DNA from 3 places in the Nonomuraea sp. MTCD27 genome. Region 3 is predicted to be linked to each of the others. Evidence: riboswitches for the same ligand, from Rfam matches in the RefSeq annotation. Region 3 holds a riboswitch; each other region holds the start of a gene.
What was found. A riboswitch is a leader RNA that binds a small molecule or an ion and turns the genes downstream of it on or off. The one in region 3 is predicted to bind cobalamin.
Positions count from the first base shown of each region.

Region 1 (3,668 bases), on a different contig from region 3:
GGCATCCGGGGTCGGGCGCCGCCGGGTCGCAGGCAAAGCGGCAACCGGCCACCACGTCCACGGCGGGCAGCTGGGCCGCGAGCGCGCGTACGATCGTGGACTTGGCAGTGCCCTTCTCACCGCGTACGAGCACGCCGCCCACCCGGGGTGAGACCGCGTTGAGCACCAGCGCCAGCTTCAGGTCGTCGAGCCCGACGACCGCGCTGAACGGGTAGGTGTTGACCAAGACAGAACCTTCCGGTTGACATGAGCGACCCGCCGGCCAGTTCGCGTGACGGTCAGCTCGGTGAAGGACAGCGGCGCGATGTCGAAACGGGCGGTGCTGAGCGGATCCAGCCCCAGCGCATGCCCGAGCGCCGCCCGGATCACACCGACATCACAGATGACGACCACCTCAGGGCGTACGGCGCCGGCGGGTTGCGCCCGGCCGGTGACCGCCTCGGGGTGGGTGGGATTCTGGCGTACCGCTTCCAGCCAGTCCCCGACCCGTTCGGCGAGAGCGGCCAGGCTCTCGCCGCCGTGCGGGGCCGCGTGCGGATCCGCCAGCCATCTGGCCAGCGCCTCCGGCTCCTCCCGCGCGACCTGTTCATACGTCAGCCCGCCCCACCGGCCGCAGTCGGCTTCCCTGAGGGCCGGAGCCACGCGCGCCTCCAGCCCCATCGCGGCGGCGGTCTGCCACGCGGCCCGCACGGGCGAGACCCAGACAGCCGCGCCCGCCATGACTCCCGGTGCGGTCCAGCCCGCCATGGCGGCCAAGGAGGCGGCTCTGGCGAGGCCGGCCGGGTCGGCGTTGGTGTGGTCGGTGTCCGTGGCGCCGGGGAAACGGGCAGCCCGCATCCCCGGCGTCGTCGCGTGCCGGACGAACAACAACCGAGCTCAGCCCGGCTCGACGGCGGCACCGGCAGCGCCGCCGGTACGAGTTGCACCGGCCGTACGAGCCGGGTCGGCCTGAACCGCTCGGGCCGCTCTGTCGCTCACCCACCCGAACAGCACGCCGAACGCCGCCCAGAAGACGAGTTGCGTGCCGAGCGAGGCGAGCCTGAACTCCCACAGCAGCGTGGCGGGGAACCCGGCGGGCACCTCGTGCACCGGTGGCAGCAGCACCCACGCCGCCACCACCGGAACCAGGAAGGAGCCCACCGCCGAGACCCACCGGACCCACGGATCCGCGGAGCTCGCCCGGCGGGCCGTGGCCACCGCGACCGCCACCGCGGCCAGCCCGACGAGGACCATCACCACGTACAGCAGAGTGCGGTTGCCGATCGTCGCCGGGTCACCGACAGCGGGCGGGTTGGCTGGATATTTCACGAAAGGGACGAGGATGACGGCGACGAAGGCCGTACCGGCGGAGGCCAGGGCCAGCCGCCCGTCCGAGCGCGACCCGACCCGGCCCCGCAGGCCCGCGAACACGAGGGCGAACACGCCGCCCACGGCCAGCCCGTAGAGCCCGGTGGCCAGGAAGAGCCCCGCCTTCTGCACGGGCCTGCTGACCTCGGCCCCTTCGCCGTGATCGTGACCCTCGTGCGCCTCTGCCGGAGCGGCCCGGGTCTGGGCCGCGGCCGCCTCCTCCAGGGCGATCGCGCTGTCCACGCGCGGTTCCCCGAAGACGAAGGCGAAGCCGCCCGCGACCGATCCGGCCAGCAGGCCTACGAGCAGACCTCTGACCAGCAAGTTCCGTACCATGCCGGGGCCTCAGTGGCACGGCACGCCGAGCAGGTGCCGCCCGTCGTGCATCAGCTCGTGCAGGAACGCGCCCGTCTGGGACACGGCGCCGTTGTCCATCAGGACCAGGTACGCGACGAGCAGCAGCAGTGCCACGGCCGGCAGCCAGGCGCGCAGGCGTGGAAAGGGGATGGTGGTGGTGGGAGTGGTCAGATCACTCATGCAAAAGCCTCCTCAGGGATGACGCGTCCCGCCTTCGAGGTCACGGCTGCCAAGCGACCTGGCTCCCGGGATCTACGTCCCGGATACAGTGGCGCGTCCGCACCGGCATCTCACCGGATTTCCCTTGGACAACCGTGAAATCTACCGGAACGTATCTGTTCCTCCTGTTCGCGTCAATACGTCCCGGCCGATGGGCTGGTGGGTGAGGGGGCCTGAGCGCCGGGGTCCCCGGAGTGAGTCCGGGGAGTTCAGGCGGGCGGGCCTTTCTTGACGAGACGCCGGGAGTGGGAGGGTTAAATTCGGGACCTTTGGCCCTAGCGCGGCGTGATGGGCCGGTCTTAGGTTCCCCCTCATGTCGTCCCCGATGGACCCTCACCTGCCGGGAGGGGAGGCTGGCCTGGTCCTTCAGGTGACCCGGACGGACGACCAGGTGGTGATCAGGGCGTCCGGAGAGCTCGACCTGGCCTCGGAGTCGGTCTTCCGCGCGTGCGTGGCCCGCGTGCTCGCCCAGCGGGGCACCCATCTCCTGCTCGACCTGGGCCAGGTGGGTTTCATCGACGCCCGCGGCCTGGCCGTGCTGGTCGCCGCGCGTAACCAGGCGGTGGCGGGGCGGGGGAGCCTGCGGGTGACGAGGAGCTCGCGGAGTGTCGTACGGCTGCTGGAGATCACCGGCCTCGACCGCGTGTTCCCGCCGCCGACCGGCTGACCCGCCGGCCCGCGCCGGTCAGTGGGGCGGGCGCTGGGCGTGGCCGTGAGCGGCCTCGGCTGCGCTGCAACTGCTCTCCCCGGGCATCGCCTGGACGCGGGAGGGCCACCAGACCTGTACGTCCCCCGGCCGGACGCGGGCGAACAGGCACACCCCCGGCCGCTCCCGCAACGCGATGCCGATCACCCCGTCGACCTCGGCCACGTCCTTGCCGATGCGGTCGTCCAGGTCCAGCCGGTCGACGACCTCGCGGGCGGCCGCCAGGTCGGGGGTTGCGGGCAGGCGCGTCTTCAGCCACTCGTACGCGGTGCGGGGGATCTCCGCCGGGGCGCGGAAGGAGCGCGGCTCGCCCGCCGGGCAGTCGACCTCGGCCACGCCCGTGTCGGAGTAGGAGACCGAGATCTCGAAGCACACGACGGCCACCGCGGCGGGACTCGGGGAGCTCGTCCTGCCGAGCGGCTCACCGTCCCGATCCACCGGGCTCGTGGCGCGGATCCGCAGCAGGACGCGTCCCTGGTCGCTGACGCTGTACCTGGTGCCGGTCACGGAGTACACGTCGACGTCCGCGTCGCGGGAGAGCGCGTGGCCGATGTCCTCCGAGTTCCAGGACAGGCCGCGGCCGAGCCGCTCGGCGATCTGTTCGGCGTGGGTACGGGCGGCGCGGGCCGCGGGATCCTCGCTGCAGGCGGTGAGGGCGAGCATCGCGGCGATGCACAGGGCGCTGGACAACCGGAGGAGGAGCATGATCTCTGACTACCTCACCACTCCGGCCGGGGCCGCCTGCCGTGTTCGGAAGGTGACATTCGGCGGCTGATCAGGGCAGGGAAGCGTGGTCTCGGGCGGGGAACGTGATGATCCCGGCATCGGCCCGCGCCGGGTTCGTGACCCCGGCGGCTCACGGGGGCGACCGGCCAGGGGACGCGGTCACCGTGTCTCGACCGGGGTGATGCGGAAGACCGGATACCGCGCGGCGATCCGCTCGAACTCAGCCAGCGGCGCCCGCCGGTCCACCGGGATGTGGGTGCGGCCGCCCGGCGAGACGGCCAGGTAGCGGCGGAGGACGGGCGCACGGTCCCCG
Region 1 is NZ_JBGNUW010000011.1:261,038-264,705, reverse strand. Features, by position in the region: gene ACBJ59_RS30975 (VWA domain-containing protein) at 1-226, opposite strand, end outside; gene ACBJ59_RS30970 (histidine phosphatase family protein) at 178-867, opposite strand; gene ACBJ59_RS30965 (CbtA family protein) at 877-1,671, opposite strand; gene ACBJ59_RS30960 (CbtB-domain containing protein) at 1,693-1,884, opposite strand; cobalamin riboswitch at 1,919-2,048, opposite strand; gene ACBJ59_RS30955 (STAS domain-containing protein) at 2,237-2,590, shown strand; gene ACBJ59_RS30950 (hypothetical protein) at 2,609-3,334, opposite strand; gene ACBJ59_RS30945 (nitroreductase/quinone reductase family protein) at 3,515-3,668, opposite strand, start outside.
Region 1: another riboswitch for cobalamin. It lies ahead of ACBJ59_RS30960 (CbtB-domain containing protein); the one in region 3 lies ahead of ACBJ59_RS08930 (ribonucleoside-diphosphate reductase subunit alpha).

Region 2 (3,668 bases), on a different contig from region 3:
GGTCCTGTCCCCCGGCGGCGATCAGGGCGTGGATGAGCGCGTCGCCGTCCTGCTCGGCCACGCCGGGGAAGCCGCCGCCCAGGTCGTAGCCGGCCTCGGCGAGCCGGGCCAGCAACCGGACGGTGCTGGCGGGCGTGTCCAGCCCGACGGCGTTGCCGACGCGGGAGTGCTTGGTCGGGTACGCCGACAACATCACCACCAGCCGGCGCCGGTCGGGGGGCGTGTGCCGCAGCAGCCCGTGCCGTACGGCGATGCCCGCCACCCGGGCGGCCCGCTCGGGGTCGGCCACGTAGACGGTCAGCCCGTCCTCGTCGATCTCCTTGAACGAGAACGGCACCGTGATGATCCGCCCGTCGAACTCCGGGATCGCCACCTGCGAGGCCGCGTCCAGCGGCGAGAGCCCGTCGTCGTTCTCCTCCCATGCCTGCCGCGAGGTGGTCAGGCAGAGGCCCTGCAGGATCGGCACGTCCAGGGCCGCCAGCGCGCCGACGTCCCACGCCTCGTCGTCACCGCCCGCGCTCGCGGTCGCCGGTCGCGAGCCGCCCGCCGCCAGCACCGTCACCACCAGCGCGTCGGCCGCGCGCAGGGTGTCGAGCAGCTCGGGCTCGGCCGTACGCAGCGACGAGCAGTAGACGGGCAGCGCCTGCCCGCCCGCGTCCTCGACGGCCCGGCACAACGTCTCGACGAACGCCGTGTTGCCCGCCATGTGGTGCGCCCGGTAGTAGAGCACGCCGATCACGGGCCCGTCCTGGCGGTGCGCGGCGCGCTCCAGCCGGCCCCAGGCGGGGGCGGGCGCGGGCGGGGCGAAGCCGTGGCCGGTCAGCAGGACGGTGTCGGACAGGAACGTGTGCAGCTCCGCCAGGTTGGCCGGCCCGCCGTGCGCCAGGTAGGCGTGCGCCTCGGCGCAGACGCCGCCGCTGACCCCACCGTATTTGGCGGACAGCTCCATCAGCTCGGCGTCCGGCGCCTGCTCCCCGCCGAGCACCACCACCGGGCGCGGCCCGGCCAGCAGCGCGTCGAGGCCCTCCGCCCAGGCGCGGCGGCCACCGAGCAGGCGTACCACGACCAGGTCGGCGCCCTCCAGCAGGGCGGGCAGGTCGTCGGCCGTCAGGCGGGCGGGATTGCCTGACCGGTAGGCCGCTCCGCTGGCCCGGGCGCTCAGCAGGTCGGTGTCGGAGGTGGAGAGCAGCAGGACGGTACGGCTGTCGCCGGGCACGGCACGATCCTCCCTCGGGGTCCTCGCCCCGGTAGCGGGTGTCGCGACGGCTGGAGTCTCCTGGCTCCCGGATCAGCGCTCACCCCGGCCTTCCCACCCGTCGCCGGGCAGTGGCCTGCGGTGGGGTTCGCTCCCCGGTCACAGTGGCGGGACCGCGCCGGTTTCGCACCGGCTTCCTCCCATGCCATCGCCTACGCAGGAGCCTACGGCAGAACCGACCCGCCCCATAAGTGGCGTTACCATCCTGATCGTGTCCATAGCTGACTTTTCCGGACGTGTCCGCCCTGACGCCTGTCCGGGAGCGCTACAGGTGCACGAGGCCGCCGACGGCCCGCTGGCCCGCGTCCGCCTCCCCGGCGGCGCGGTGTCGCCCGCGCAGCTGCGCGAGCTGGCGTCCTGCGCGGCCGACCTCGGCTCGGGCGTGATCGAGCTGACGTCGAGAGCGAACGTGCAGGTCCGCGGCCTGCGCTCGCCCACCGCCTTCGCCTCCCGGATCGCGGCGGCGGGCCTGCTGCCGTCCCCGGCCCACGAGCGGGTCCGCAACATCGTCGCCTCCCCGCTCGGCGGGCGGGGCCCCGGGGGCCACCTGGACCCGCAGCCGCTGGTACGGGCACTGGACGAGGCCCTGTGCGCGCACCCGCGCCTGGCGGAACTGCCCGGGCGCTTCCTGTTCGCCCTGGACGACGGCACGGGCGACGTGACCGGTCTCGGCGCGGACGTCACCTTCGCACCCCTTCCCGGCGAGGGCGCGGCGAGTCCTGGCACGGGGCCACGGGCGCCGACTGCCCCTCGGGACGAGCCACCGCCGATGGCCCCTCGGAACGGGCGGCTGCTGCTGGCGGGCTCGGACACCGGGCTGACCACCGGCCCGGACTCCGCCGTCCCGCTCATGATCGCCGCCGCCGAGGCGTTCCTCGACGAGCGGTCCCGCGAGGACGGCGCCGGAGCGTGGCGCCTCCACGAGCTCCCGGACGGCCCCGCCCGGATCACCGCCCGCTTGACCGGCCCCGCGACAGGCGACCCAGCCTCCATCAACCCGGCTACCAGCAACCCGGCCGCCATCGACGCGGCACCAGCAAGCGCAAGAGGCGGCGCGGGCGGGGAGCGGGACGGGCCGGGCCGGGCGCGGGCCGGGCGGGTGGCGCAGCGGGCCGGGCGGGTGGCGCAGCGGGACGGGCGGGTGGCGGTCGAGGTGGTCGTACCGCTGGGCCGGTTGTCGCCCGGGCAGGCGCGGGCGCTGGCCGGCGGCGGCGTCATCCGCCTGACCCCCTGGCGGACCGCCGTGCTGCTGGACCTCTCCCCCGCCGAGGCCGACCGCATCACGGACGCGCTCGACATCGCCGGCCTCGCCACCGACCCCGGCTCCCCCTGGGCCGGCGTCACCGCCTGCACCGGCCGCCCCGGCTGCGCGAAGTCCCGGGCGGACGTCCAGGCCGACGCCCGCCGCTGGGTGGCCGGCCTGGACGAGGCGCCCGAGACACCCGTGCACTGGGCCGGATGTGAGCGGCGCTGCGGCCTGCCGAGCGGCCGGGTCGTCCAGCTGATCGCCACCACCGACGGATACGAGGAACACCGCCAGTGACCGACTACATCCGCGACGGCGCCGAGATCTACCGGCGCTCGTTCGCGACCATCCGCGCCGAGACCGATCTCACCGGCCTGCCGCCCGAGGTGGCGCAGGTGGCGGTGCGGATGATCCACGCCTGCGGCATGACCGACCTGGTGGCGGACCTGGACTGGTCGAGCGAGGTGGTGACGCGGGCGCGGCGAGCCCTGCGCGGGGGCGCCCCGGTGTTGTGCGACGCGCGGATGGTGGCCTCCGGGGTGACCATCAGCAGGCTGCCCGCCGCCAACGAGGTGGTGTGCACGCTGGGCGATCCCCGGGTCCCGGAGCTGGCCGGAAGGCTGGGCACCACCCGCAGCGCCGCCGCCCTGGAGTTGTGGCGCGACCGGCTGGACGGCGCGGTGGTGGCGATCGGCAACGCGCCGACCGCCCTGTTCCGGCTGCTGGAGCTGGTCGCCGAGGGCGCGGGCCGACCGGCGGCGGTCCTCGGCATCCCCGTCGGCTTCATCGGCGCGGCCGAATCCAAGCGCGCGCTGGCGGACAGCGACCTGGAGTACCTGGTGGTGCACGGCCGTCGCGGCGGCAGTGCGATGACTGCGGCGGCGGTCAACGCCATCGCCGGCGAGACGGAGTGAATGTGATGACGGGACGCCTGTACGGAGTCGGCCTCGGGCCCGGTGACCCCGAACTGGTCACGGTCAGGACGGCCCGGCTCATCGGCGAGGCCGACGTGATCGCGTACCACGCCGCCCGGCACGGCCGCAGCATCGCCCGCTCGATCGCGCTGCCGTACATGCGGGAGGGGCAGGTCGAGGAGCTCCTGCTGTACCCGCTGACCACGGAGACCACCGACCACCCGGGCGGCTACCAGGGCGCGCTCGACGGCTT
Region 2 is NZ_JBGNUW010000011.1:270,993-274,660, forward strand. Features, by position in the region: gene cobN (cobaltochelatase subunit CobN) at 1-1,216, opposite strand, end outside; cobalamin riboswitch at 1,270-1,395, opposite strand; gene cobG (precorrin-3B synthase) at 1,398-2,798, shown strand; gene ACBJ59_RS31000 (precorrin-8X methylmutase) at 2,795-3,415, shown strand; gene cobJ (precorrin-3B C(17)-methyltransferase) at 3,421-3,668, shown strand, end outside.
Region 2: another riboswitch for cobalamin. It lies ahead of cobN (cobaltochelatase subunit CobN); the one in region 3 lies ahead of ACBJ59_RS08930 (ribonucleoside-diphosphate reductase subunit alpha).

Region 3 (3,668 bases):
GCGGGGTCATCCTGGCCAGGTCGGCGAGGTCGTTGTGCAGGTCCACCTCCTCGACGGTCCACGTGTTGCGGATGGCCGCGCGGTAGCGCTCGTAGAAGTCGGGGTAGCGCATGGGCCGCAGGGTGAGGTCCATACCGGGGTCGAGCAGCACGAAAGGGTCTCCTTACTGGCAGGCTTCGCAGGTTTCGGGGTTCTCGAGGGAGCAGGCGATCGCCTCGGCGGAAGGGGCCGCGACCGTCGTCTGGGCGATCCGGGTGGCCGGGCGCGAGCGCAGGTAGTACGTCGTCTTGAGGCCCTGCTTCCAGGCGTAGGCGTACATCGACGAGAGCTTGCCGATGGTCGGGCTGGCCATGAAGAGGTTGAGCGACTGCGACTGGTCGATGTACGGCTGCCGCGCGGCGGCCAGGTCGATCAGCGCCTTCTGCGGCAGCTCCCACGCCGTGCGGTAGAGCACCTTGAGGTCGTCGGGCACGCCGGGCACGGTCTGCACCGAGCCGTCGGCGCGCTTGAGGTCGTCGCGCACCTGCTGGGTCCACAGCCCGCGCGCCTGCAGATCGGCCACCAAATACCGGTTGACCTGCAAGAACTCGCCCGACAGGGTCTCCCGCTTGAACACGTTGGACACCTGCGGCTCGATGCACTCGTAGCAGCCGGCGATGGAGGCGATCGTCGCGGTCGGGGCGATGGCGACCATGAGCGAGTTCCGCAGGCCGGTCTCCGCGATCTTCTCGCGGAGCGCGTCCCAGCGCGGCGAACCGGCCGCGCCGTAGTGGTCGGGGTGCAGCACTCCCCCGGCGGCCCGCGTGTCGGCGTACGACGGGTGCCTTCCGCGCTCGGCCGCCAGGTCGGCCGAGGTGTCGTACGCGGCCAGCGCGATCTCCTCGGCGATCCTGGTGGACAGCTCCAGCGCCCGCGGTGAGTCGAACGGCAGCCGCAGCGTGAAGAAGACGTCGGCCAGCCCCATCACGCCCAGCCCGATGGGCCGCCACCGCTTGTTGGCCGCCTCGGCCTCGGGCGTGGGGTAGAAGCCGAGGTCGATGGTGCGGTCGAGGAAGCGGACGGCGGTGCGCACGGTCCGGCGCAGCCGCTCCCAGTCCATGTCCTGCCCGGCGCCGTCCCCGGTCAGGTGGGCGGCCAGGTTGACCGAGCCGAGGTTGCAGACGGCCGTCTCGGCGTCGCTGGTGACCTCGAGGATCTCGGTGCAGAGGTTCGACAGGTGGATGACGTTCTCGGGGCGGGCGGTCTGGTTGGAGGTGCGGTTGGCGGCGTCCTTGAACGTCATCCAGCCGTTGCCGGTCTGGGCGAGGGTGCGCATCATCCGGCCGTACAGTGTCCTGGCGGGGATCTGCCGGACGTACCGCCCGGCCGCCTCGTACGCGCGGTACGCGGCCGTGAACTCCTCCCCGTACAGGTCCGTGAGGTCGGGCACCTCCTTCGGGTCGAACAGCGACCACGTCCCGTCCGCCTCGACCCGGCGCATGAACTCGTCGGGGACCCAGTTGGCCAGGTTCAGGTTGTGGGTGCGGCGGGCGTCCTCGCCGGTGTTGTCGCGCAGCTCCAGGAACTCCTCGATGTCGGCGTGCCAGGTCTCCAGGTAGACGCAGGCCGCCCCCTTGCGCCGGCCGCCCTGGTTGACCGCCGCCACCGAGGAGTCCAGCGTGCGCAGCCAGGGCACGATGCCGTTGGAGTGGCCGTTCGTACCCCTGATCAGGGAGCCGCGCGAGCGCACCCGGGTCCAGGAGATGCCGATGCCCCCGGCGTACTTGGACAGCCGGGCCACCTGCCCGTACCTGTCGTAGATGCCCTCCAGCTCGTCGCGCGGCGAGTCGAGCAGGAAGCAGGACGACAGCTGCGGCCGGCGCGAGCCGGAGTTGAACAGGGTGGGCGAGCTGGGCAGGTACGACAGCGTGGACATGAGCGCGTACAGCTCCGCCGCCTCGGCCACCGACTCCGACAACCCGCAGGCCACGCGCAGGAAGAAGTGCTGCGGCCGCTCCAGCACCCCGCGCGTCTCGGGGTGGCGCAGCAGGTAGCGGTCGTACACCGTGCGCAGCCCGAAATACTCGAACCGGTCGTCCGCCTCGGCGGAGACCAGCGCGTCCAGCTCGGCGGCGTGCGCGGCGACGAACTCCGCCAGCCCGTCCTGCACGAGCCCGGCCGCGTGGGTGGCGGCGATGGACTCCGAGAACGTCCGCACGCCGTGCGCGGCCGCCTCGTCGGCGATCTCCTCGGCCAGCAGCCGGGCGGCGACCCGCGAGTTGGCCGGGTCGGTGATCACCCGGGCGGCGGCCTCCTCGATGGCCAGGCGGCGGTCAACCTCAACGATCTGAGTCACGTGCTCTCTCTCCTCGCGAGCTCATCCCCGTGAGGGCACGCGAGAGCACGGCGAACCGGATCACCGGCCGCGTCGCGCTCCGGCCCGCCCTCGAGGCCCTGAACACTTCGTGCCGGACACGGCCCGGCACGACGCTGGCAGGTCTTCGGGCTCGCGGGCGCGCTCCATGGCTCCTACTGGCCGTCGCTTCCCGGATCTCTCCAGTGCACAATGACGGCGGTCGTTCCCGCTCACCGCTGCGGGGCAGCCCCGGAATCTCACCGGGTTCCCTTTTGCTCCGCCTCCGGAGAGGCGAACCAGCGACGACCAGGATCCTACATCTAGTGGCCGTTCCCGCAACTACCCCAGCATGTTGTGGCTTTGGTGGTGTCGAGCAGTCCGAGGTCCCGCAGGACCGCGCGGGTGCGGGCGATCTCGGTGCCGACCCAGCGGGCGAAGTCGTCGCCGACGAGGGGGATCGACAACCAGCCGGCGGCCCGGCACGCCGCCTCCCAGCCGGTCGAGCCGATCACCACCTCGCACATGCGCAGGGCCGCCTCGCGGCTCTCGTCGGCCATGTCCTCGGGCCCGAAGGCGGCCACCCAGTCCGCGAAGTCCACCCGCACGCCGCACTCCAGCAGCGTCGGCACGTCGAGCTCGGGCACGCGGGTGGCCGAGGACACCGCCAGCGCCCTGACCCGGCCGCGGCCGATGCCGGCGCGCCAGCCGGTCAGCGGTCCCGCGGCGGCGGCTCCCTTACCGGCCAGCAGCGCGGTGGCCGCCTCGCCGCGGCTGGGGTAGCCGGTGTACTCGACCTGCCTGGTGTCCGCGCCGAGGGCCTTGGCGATCAGGCCGAACAGCAGGTGGTCGGGCTCGCCCTGCGGCCCGCCCACCAGCGGTGTCCGGCCGGGCGAGGCGACCAGCCGGGCGCCGAGGTCGTCGAAGTCCTTGACCGGCGAGGCGTCGGGCACGACCACGACCTCGACCTCGCCGCTGAGCCTGGCCAGCGGGGTGCCGGTGTCGAGCAGGCTCTGGCCGTTGTTCAGCTCGGCCGCGGCCAGCGCGGGCAGGCCGGTCACCGTGATGGGCGTGCCGGCGCCGGACTGGAACCCGGCGGTACGGGCCGCCCCGGCGAACGCCCGCCCCACGGGGGCCCAGCGCGGCCCGCTCGGATTGATGGAGAATCCGGTACGCGGCACGTCCCCGCCGGTGCGCTCCGTACCGCAACCGGCGGCGCAGGCCGTGACTCCCAGCCCCCAGGCCAGGAACCGCCGCCGGCGCATCTGCTTCTCCCCCGAATCCCCCATTACCCTAGGTTAATAACCCATTACGCACCGCTACACACCCGGGTCGC
Region 3 is NZ_JBGNUW010000003.1:168,969-172,636, reverse strand. Features, by position in the region: gene ACBJ59_RS08935 (ribonucleotide-diphosphate reductase subunit beta) at 1-151, opposite strand, end outside; gene ACBJ59_RS08930 (ribonucleoside-diphosphate reductase subunit alpha) at 164-2,335, opposite strand; cobalamin riboswitch at 2,454-2,651, opposite strand; gene ACBJ59_RS08925 (tripartite tricarboxylate transporter substrate-binding protein) at 2,656-3,621, opposite strand.